2 regions of the Sporosarcina soli genome follow, and region 1 is predicted to be linked to the other one. Evidence: predicted binding sites of a transcription regulator. Region 1 holds the regulator's gene; the other holds the start of a gene.

Evidence for each region. Region 1 encodes Rex, which represses fermentation and respiration genes when NADH is low (regulators of the CRP and FNR family bind a similar motif). Its sites were predicted from a motif close to TTGTGAAATATTTCACAA; they were not measured.
Region 2: a site for Rex is predicted at 2,504-2,521, ahead of ACFPRA_RS06625 (cytochrome ubiquinol oxidase subunit I). Genes of this name have one in related genera too.

What each region holds. Positions count from the first base shown of each region.
Region 1 is NZ_JBHSNO010000023.1:23,240-27,653, reverse strand. Features, by position in the region: gene ACFPRA_RS24910 (ABC-F family ATP-binding cassette domain-containing protein) at 1-1,417, opposite strand, end outside; gene ACFPRA_RS24905 (redox-sensing transcriptional repressor Rex) at 1,603-2,253, shown strand; gene tatA (twin-arginine translocase TatA/TatE family subunit) at 2,321-2,521, shown strand; gene tatC (twin-arginine translocase subunit TatC) at 2,539-3,360, shown strand; gene ACFPRA_RS24890 (CPBP family intramembrane glutamic endopeptidase) at 3,416-4,162, opposite strand; gene groES (co-chaperone GroES) at 4,347-4,414, shown strand, end outside.
Region 2 is NZ_JBHSNO010000005.1:472,006-476,419, forward strand. Features, by position in the region: gene cydD (thiol reductant ABC exporter subunit CydD) at 1-40, opposite strand, end outside; gene cydB (cytochrome d ubiquinol oxidase subunit II) at 40-1,053, opposite strand; gene ACFPRA_RS06625 (cytochrome ubiquinol oxidase subunit I) at 1,040-2,443, opposite strand; gene ACFPRA_RS06630 (YfmQ family protein) at 2,805-3,254, opposite strand; partial or broken gene ACFPRA_RS06635 (NAD(P)H-dependent flavin oxidoreductase) at 3,430-4,064, opposite strand; gene serC (3-phosphoserine/phosphohydroxythreonine transaminase) at 4,326-4,414, shown strand, end outside.

The DNA of each region.
Region 1 (4,414 bases):
CGTCTAAAATGAGAGTGTTCGATTTTTGTAACATCAGTTTTGCGAGGGATAAGCGTGCTTTTTCCCCTCCGGATAAAGACTGGACGGGCTTTTCAACATCCTCGCCTGTGAAAAGGAAACGTCCAAGTAATGAGCGGACATCCTTCTCGTTCATCATAGGCCAGTCATCCCAAATTTCCTGCAGGACGGTCCCTGATCCGATAAGCGTTGCTTGTTCCTGATCATAGTAGCCAAATTGGACGTTCGTCCCGTACTTAATTGAGCCTGCTATGGGCACTTCTTTTTTAACGATCGTTTTCAATAACGTTGATTTTCCGACGCCATTTGGCCCGATAATTGCAATTCGATCATGCTTGTACGCCCGGAAATCAATGTTAGTGGAAAGGGGGGTACCATCATAGCCAATTGCTAAATTCTCCACATTTAAAACATCATTACCACTTGGACGTTCGATTGAAAAAGAGAAGCTGGCGGATTTTTCGTTTCCATCAGGTGCATCCATCCATTCGGTTCGTTCAAGCAGTTTACGACGGCTCTTTGCCATTTTGGACGTGGAGGCCCGGGCGATATTCCGCTGGATGAAGTCTTCGAGCTTTGCTTTTTCGGACAAATCCTTTTCATATAACTTGCGATCCCGTTCATAGTTTTTCGCTTTTTCATCGAGATAGGCACTATAGTTCCCTGTGTATTTCGTCACTTTTTTTCGTGATACTTCATAAACGATCGTGACAATTTCATCGAGGAAGTAGCGGTCATGGGAAACAATCAGAAGGGCGCCTTCGTAGGACACGAGGTATTTTTCCAGCCAGCCTAGCGTTTCGATATCCAAATGGTTGGTCGGTTCGTCCAAGATGAGAAGATCCGGTTTACTCAAGAGCATTTTGGCGAGGGCCAGTCTCGTTTTCTGGCCTCCGGATAACAGGTTCACGCTCTTATCGAAGTCTTCAGGATAGAAGCGCATGCCGTGCAGCACAGAGCGCGTATCTGATTCGTATTGATAGCCGCCGGAATCTTTGAACTCGATTTGCAAGGCGTCGTACTCTTTCATAACTTTATCGTACTCCAATGAGTTCTCATAGACGGCTGGGTCGGCCATCTGTCCTTCAAGTGTGCGCAACCGTCTTTCGATGGCATGGAGCGGTTCGAATACGGTCATCATTTCTTCCCAAATCGAGAGTGGGGAATCGATGCCGGTATGCTGTTCGAGATAGCCGATTCGAATGTCTTTTGGGACAATGATATCGCCCGAATCCGCCGTCATTTCACCCGCAATCACTTTAAGCAAGGTGGACTTGCCCGCACCGTTTCGGCCAACAAGAGCGACACGGTCACGATGTTGCACTTCGAGCCGTACATTGGTTAATATATCTGTTCCTGAAAATGATTTTGTCAATCCATTCACTTGTAAAACAATCATCGTAAGCACCTCAATTCTCCTTTAGTTTATCATAATTCAGGAGATATTCCCTACTGCTATCGACAGAATCATCATGGCGAATTGGGGACGATGAGAGGGCGTAAAGCGAGCGATGACCGACTTTACAACAGCCGACTTCTACTGTACGATAGAATCGGCTAAAAGTACCGTACAGGAGGTTCCACATGAGAGAGGAAACGCCAAAAATTCCACAGGCGACATCAAAGCGATTGCCTCTTTACTATAGATTTCTTCAAAATATCGCTAATTCAGGAAAAAAGCGTGTATCGTCTAGTGAATTAAGTGAAGTGATGAAAATCGATGCAGCGACAATCCGTCGTGACTTTTCTCATTTCGGTGCGCTCGGAAGAAAAGGATATGGCTATGATGTGCATTATCTTGTCGATTTTTTCCGAAAGACACTTGATGAGGACGCGGAGACCGATGTTGCATTAATTGGGGTTGGCAGTTTGGGGAATGCTTTTTTAAAATATAATTTCCAGAAAAACCATAATACGCGTATCGTCGTCGCGTTCGATCCCAAAGCATCAATAGATGGTACAGAGATGAGTGGTATTCCAGCTTTCCATCCCGATACATTACAGGAAAAAATCAAAGAATTGAAAATTGAACATGTCATTTTGACAGTCCCTTCGCGGATTGCACAAGATGTGACCGACCAACTTGTACAAGCGGGTGTCAAAGGTATTTTGAATTTCGCACCGGTTCGCTTATCCGTACCTGAAACAGTTCGTGTGCATACGATCGATTTATCCGTAGAATTGCAAACGCTCATATACTTTATAAAAAATGACGTAAAACAGTCACATCTGTGATGGTCCATCAATGGTATTCCGCGCGGTTTTCGTGTAAAATAGACATATTACGAGGGAGGTGTCCGGGATGCCAGGTCCAGGAAGTTTAATTATTATCGCAATTATTGCATTGCTCGTATTCGGTCCGAAGAAATTGCCGGAAATCGGGAAGGCGTTCGGTTCTTCATTACGTGAATTTAAAAACGCCACAAAAGGTTTAGTGGATGATGATGACGTGAAAAAAGCGGAAGTTCAGAAAGTGGAAGACAAAAAAGAAGAACTGAAGTAAGTTAGGATGTCTGTCCGATGATAGAAAAAAATTTAACAGTCATTGAGCATATAGATGAGATTAGAAAACGGCTGACGGTAATCGTCGTTTTCTTTGTTATAGCGGTGGCAGGCAGCTTCTTTGTTGCAAAGCCGGTCATTAAGTTTCTACAATCGCAGTATACGGGGGAAATAGAGCCCATGCTGTCAGGGGGTGTTGAAGAAAGCCCTCTGCATTCATTTGCTGTTTTAGATCCGATTATGATTTATATGAAAGTGATTATTTTCATTTCCTTCGTCGTCATCTCACCGGTCATTATGTATCAGCTATGGGCATTTATCACGCCGGGTTTACATGAGAAGGAGCGACGCGCGACACGGAATTATATCCCGTTCACATTTCTTCTTTTTGTAGCAGGTGTCTCGTTTTCTTATTTTGTTCTGTTGCCTTATGTCATGAAATTCATGATTACTTTATCCGGAGAACTTGGGATTACACAAACCATTGGTATCAATGAGTACTTCACGTTTTTATTTCAAATTCTGATTCCATTTGGTGTTGTGTTTCAGTTGCCGGTCGTCTTGTTATTTCTGACAAGGCTCGGTCTTGTCAGTCCGACTAGGCTTGTAAAAATTAGAAAATATGCTTATTTTACGCTTTTTGTCATTGCGGCATTTATTACACCACCAGATTTGATGTCACATTTACTTGTTACAGTTCCGATGTTCGCTCTTTATGAATTAAGTATTTTCATCTCACGTTTCGGTTATCGGAAATATTTAAAAGCAGAGCAACAGCGTCAATTGGACGAGGTAAAGGCGGAGCAACAACGTCAAATTGACGAAGTGATGGGTCGCTAAATAGATTGAAAAAAGCCTTCCAATCGGTTAACTTAAGCCGATTGGAAGGCTTTTTTCATTGAATAAAAATAATCACCGCTTGTTTGACCTTTTCCATTTCTTCAATATACCTCTGAAGCTTATCATAGTTTAGCTGGACGACGACAACAAAGCCATTCATCAGTCCATGGGCAATCATCGGTGTCAGGATGGATTTGGTTCGGTAATACAAATAGGCGAAGACCAATGCCGGCATCGTATAGATAAGTAGATGTTCGAGTTCATTGTGAACGGCGGCAAAGACCACTGCACTCACAAGAGTAGCAATCCAGAAATTTGTTTTCATATAGATCCCGCCGAAAATCACTCTTCTAAACACCAGTTCTTCCAATAAGGGTGCAAATAGTACCATTGAAATGATGACAATCGGTGACGTTTTTGCAATATCCGTCAGTAACGCAGTATTGTCGGATCCTGGCGTAACACCGAACATCGACTCGATGGAGGCAGCGAGCATTTGTCCGCCCATTGCGAGAAAGAATCCGATAATCCCCCAAAGGAAGATACTTCCGATAGACGCTTTTTTTCCTTTGAAAACTTGCATGAATTTCTTATTCCGTGCAATCAATACAAGAAAAATGATTGCCGCAATTGTGTTGACAATAAAGAGGGACCAAGCGAACCCGTGATAAGTGGCTTGGAGCTCTTGCAAACCAGGTTTGCTTTTCATATAACCGATCAATAACTCAGCTAAATAGACACTCCCGACTTGCATAGCAATATACGTCAGTAGCAAATAGATATACATTTTCCAATTTTTCAACGTATCCACTCCTTCATATGTGGCTGACGTTCATTTTATCTTTTTCCAGTTCGATAAGCAAAGAGAAATGTCTAGAGTTTTTGCTTGCAATTAATTTGAATCTTCTTTATGATAGAAAATGTGTTAGCACTCCGGTAGGTCGAGTGCTAAAATCCAAGAAAATATTTTGAGGAGGTTGTTTCACTTGTTGAAACCATTAGGTGACCGTATCGTAATCGAACTAATCGAGGCAGAAGAAAAAACTTCAAGTGG
Region 2 (4,414 bases), on a different contig from region 1:
CAGATTTACTATCTTTGTAGTGAAATAAATGTTTGTCCATCAATAGTCCAAATGCTCCTTTTTAGACACCCGTTTGCGGAAAACATAATACGTCCAAAATGTATAGCCCAGAACAACTGGAAGCATTGTCGCCGCCACGATGGTCATGACACGAAGTGAATAACTCCCCGATGCTGCATCATAAATCATTATATTTTGAGCAGCTCCTAACGAACTAATCATCACATTCGGGAACAATCCGATAAAAAAGGAAGCTGTAATGAGTATGAGAATAATCCCTGTAATTGTAAAACTAAATCCTTCTTTCCTATTACGTAATTGAAGGAATAGTACGCCATACAAAATCCCGGCAAGGATGTACATCGGAATTAAAATCGACCCTTTTGTAGAAAACACCTCTGTATGAACAGTTGTCAATATCGTAAACAGAAGAGTCATCATACCGGTCATCACATACCATTTCAGTGCTTCTTTCCGAGCCCGTTCGCGTAGTTCCCCAGTTGTCTTCAATGAAATAAATGTCAAGCCATGCAAATAGGATAATGCGACAAAAATAAGTCCACCAACCACTGTATAGCCATTCACAATATCCAAGAACCCCGCATACATATTCATGTCCGCATCAATCGGTAAACCTTGAATTAGTCCTGTAAATAGCATGCCCAGTAAAAATGGCGGTAGAATGCTGCCGAGAAAAATCGACCAATCCCATGTTTTGACCCATCGCTCAGATTCGACTTTGTCCCTAAATTCAAAGGCAACCCCTCTTGCGATTAACGCAAGTAATAGAACACTAACCAACATATAATAACCGCTCAACAAAGTTGCATACCAATGGGGGAAAGCTGCAAACATAGCCCCTAAAGCTGTAACAAGCCATACTTCATTCGCCGCCCAAGTCGGGCCGATCGTCTGATTGAGCATCCGCCTATCCAGATCATTTTTAGCGAGAAATCTTGTGCTCATGCCTACCCCAAAGTCGAATCCCTGCAGAAACATAAATCCAACAAAGAGGACGCCTATCAATAAAAACCAAAGCTCACTTAGCTGCATGTGGTATCTCTCCTGTCTCAAAAGGATCCGAAGTTGAAACATCCTCTTTTACTTTTTCATGTGGCCCTTGTTTAATGACCCTTACAAACAAGAACACCATAATTGCACCGAGGATAAAATAGATCGTCGAGAAAGTGATTAATGAAAATAACACCTTCCCTGCTGATACGTTTGGCGAAACTGCATCCGCCGTCTTCATTAAACCATTGACAACCCATGGCTGCCGTCCAATTTCAGACATAATCCAACCAAATGAATTCCCGATAAATGGTAAAAATATAGCAGGGACCATCAGTTTTAAGTATGCTGAACTTTCCTCAAGCTTTTTCCTATACGATAAAAACAACCCGATGGCGCTTAATAAGATCAGTAAACCGCCAGTTCCTGCCATAATCCGGAAACTCCAAAAAGTAGTTTTGACAGGCGGAATATAGCTACCATCTCCAAATTTCAACACATATTTCTCCTGCAATGTGTTCATGCCTTCAACTTTACCTTCAAACTTTCCATACGCTAAGTAACTTAATAAATAAGGAATATCGATACGATTTGTACTCGTTTTATTTTCTACATCTATATTCGTGACGACTGTCCACGCCGCCGGATCTTCACTGTCTTCCCATAACCCTTCAGCAGCCGCCATTTTCATCGGCTGGGCATGCATTAAATAGGTTGCCTGAGAGTGTCCTGTGAAAGCTAGCCCAAATCCTGAGATGAAGCCGACCAGCAATGCGATATTCATTGAACGCTTAAAGTGATCAACATCTCGCTTTCTGTAAATGTACCAAGCGCTCACACCGATAATGAAAAAAGCTCCTGTCGCAAAACTTCCAAAAACGGTATGTGGAAAAGCGACCCATAGCTTCTCATTGGTCAGTACAGCGAGGAAATCATTCATTTCTGCACGTCCGTTTTGTAAGACATAACCAACAGGATTATGCATGAACGAGTTGGCAGCCATGATCCAAAACGCCGACAGCATCGTTCCGATTGAAACAAGCCAAATACAAGCTAAGTGGACTTTTTCAGGTAATTTATTCCGACCGAAAACCCATAAGCCAATGAAAGTGGATTCCAAAAAGAAAGCAAGCAATGCTTCAAACGCTAACGGAGCCCCAAAGATATCACCGACGAACCGAGAATAAGTCGACCAGTTCATCCCAAACTGAAACTCCTGAAATATTCCAGTTACAACACCGATTGCAAAATTGATGAGAAAGAAGATACTCCAGAACTTTGTCATCTTTAAATAGACTTCCTGTTTTTTAAAGACATACATCGTCTGCATAATCGCAATCAGTAATGCAAGCCCAATGGATAAGGGAACAAAAATAAAGTGGAACAATGTTGTTGAAGCAAATTGAATCCTTGCAAGTAGTAATGCATCCATAAAGGTCATACCTCCATTTTTTCCTTTCTGTTTTCATTATAACCTAGGAAGAAAAAACGTTTGTGAACAATTGAACAAAAATCCGTTACGAAATTAGTAACTCTGTATTATGACATTTTTATTACTGTTATAATAACTTCACAAACTTCTCATATATACAATTTATAACAACACTTATTATTGATACTAAATCTGTATCACCGATAAATAATCAATTTATAATACAACCCAAAAAGCCCCTCGACCATTTTCGTAGTCGAGGAGCTAAACTCTTTGCTATCAATCACCTGTTAATATTGAATAATTACTCTCAGGTATTATACATTTTTTTATCAAAATTGAATACTTAAGAAGATGTATATCAAGCCTTTTCATTTATATTATTCGATGTGGAAAAACTTTGTAAATACTCAGATCTCATGCTAAAAGAAGCAACATTTTTCTTCCACTGCTTGACGACATCAACGTGATCATCGTAACTATAAATAAAGAAATTCATTTCCTTTTTTCTTCTTTTTACTTTGATAATAAATGGAATAACATTCGTCTCTGGATGTAGAAACAATCCTTCATTCCCCGGAAATATGTGGTTTCTTTCTAAAAATTGAGCTTCGTTAAAATAGTTATTAAATCTAATTTTTTCTTCTTCCTCTAAGTGTATTCCGTTAAATGTTACACTAATATCTTTCGGATCAAGTTTTGGATGAAGTGCAAATTTACTTAAAACCCATCCTACAAATGCGCTCGTAGGACTCGATAGAAATATTAAAATTGTTCCGATTACTATAATTGCAATTGTCATCCATATCATTTCATCTTAGCTCCTTAATTAATAATAGCTGGTTACCTAATTTACCTGTAGGTACTTATTTTATTTATGTCATCGTGAGTAAAGTGGGTCAATCTGATGCAAATAGCACCTGAACCGTAATAATGGAATTGAACATCACCATGCCGGTCACTGTTGTTGTTCAAGGGATTGCCTACTTATATACCGCGCCTGTCTGAATGCACTCCTGAATAGTGATAAAGCGTGGACCTCAGTTCCTTCTACCCCACATGCAAGAGCTGCCGTTAACCCGCGCTCATCGTCGATCCTTCCACTCGCGATTACAGGAATCGATACAGAATCCCTAACACGAGGAATAAGTGCCATTGTTTCCATATCGTTACGACCTAAATTTCCCCCGCCTCTCTGTCCAACCGCCAGCAAAGCATCCGCACCGAGTTCTTCCGATTTTTGCGCTTGCCTAATTCCCGACACAAGAACGAGGATCCGAATATTTTCTCCTTTTAATCGTTCAAAAACCGGCTGCGGATTAGCGCCAGTTATCGTAATGACCGGTACCTTCTCCTCTATAGCAACTTCAAGCAACTCCTTATACTTTTCATCGTCCCTTATGAAAGCAAAGTTTACGCTAAATGGCTTATCAGTCAGTGTAACTACTTTGCGAATTTCCTCCCGAAGTTTTTCTGGTGTACGTAACTGTACCGCAGTAATTTGTCCAAGTCCGCCAGCATTCGAAACCGAAGCCGCTAGTTTAGCATTTGCAAAGTAGGAAAACCCTCCTTGTACAATCGGATATTTAATCCCGAAGATTTCCGTTACTCTTGTATTCATAGCTTCGCTTCCTCCTTCTTAGTTGTCCTATTTTATTCGCTTAGAAAAAAGTGTAATCAGTCCATCTGTACTATTTGCAATGATTCACTGTTCTCCTATCAGTTTATAGAAACAATAATAATAATTGACCATCCAATTGAAGGTGATTTCAACCATCCACTTTAAATAAATGAAATTCATAAAAATAACACACCTAAATTTATCCCCATAAGGTATAATCCTATGTATAACTAAAAATTCATAATTTATGGAGTGAGAAATTTGACGCAAACGATTCAACCTGTTTACAACTTTAACGCGGGGCCTTCAGCACTTCCTGCAGCTGTTCTCGAAAAAGCGCAAAAGGAACT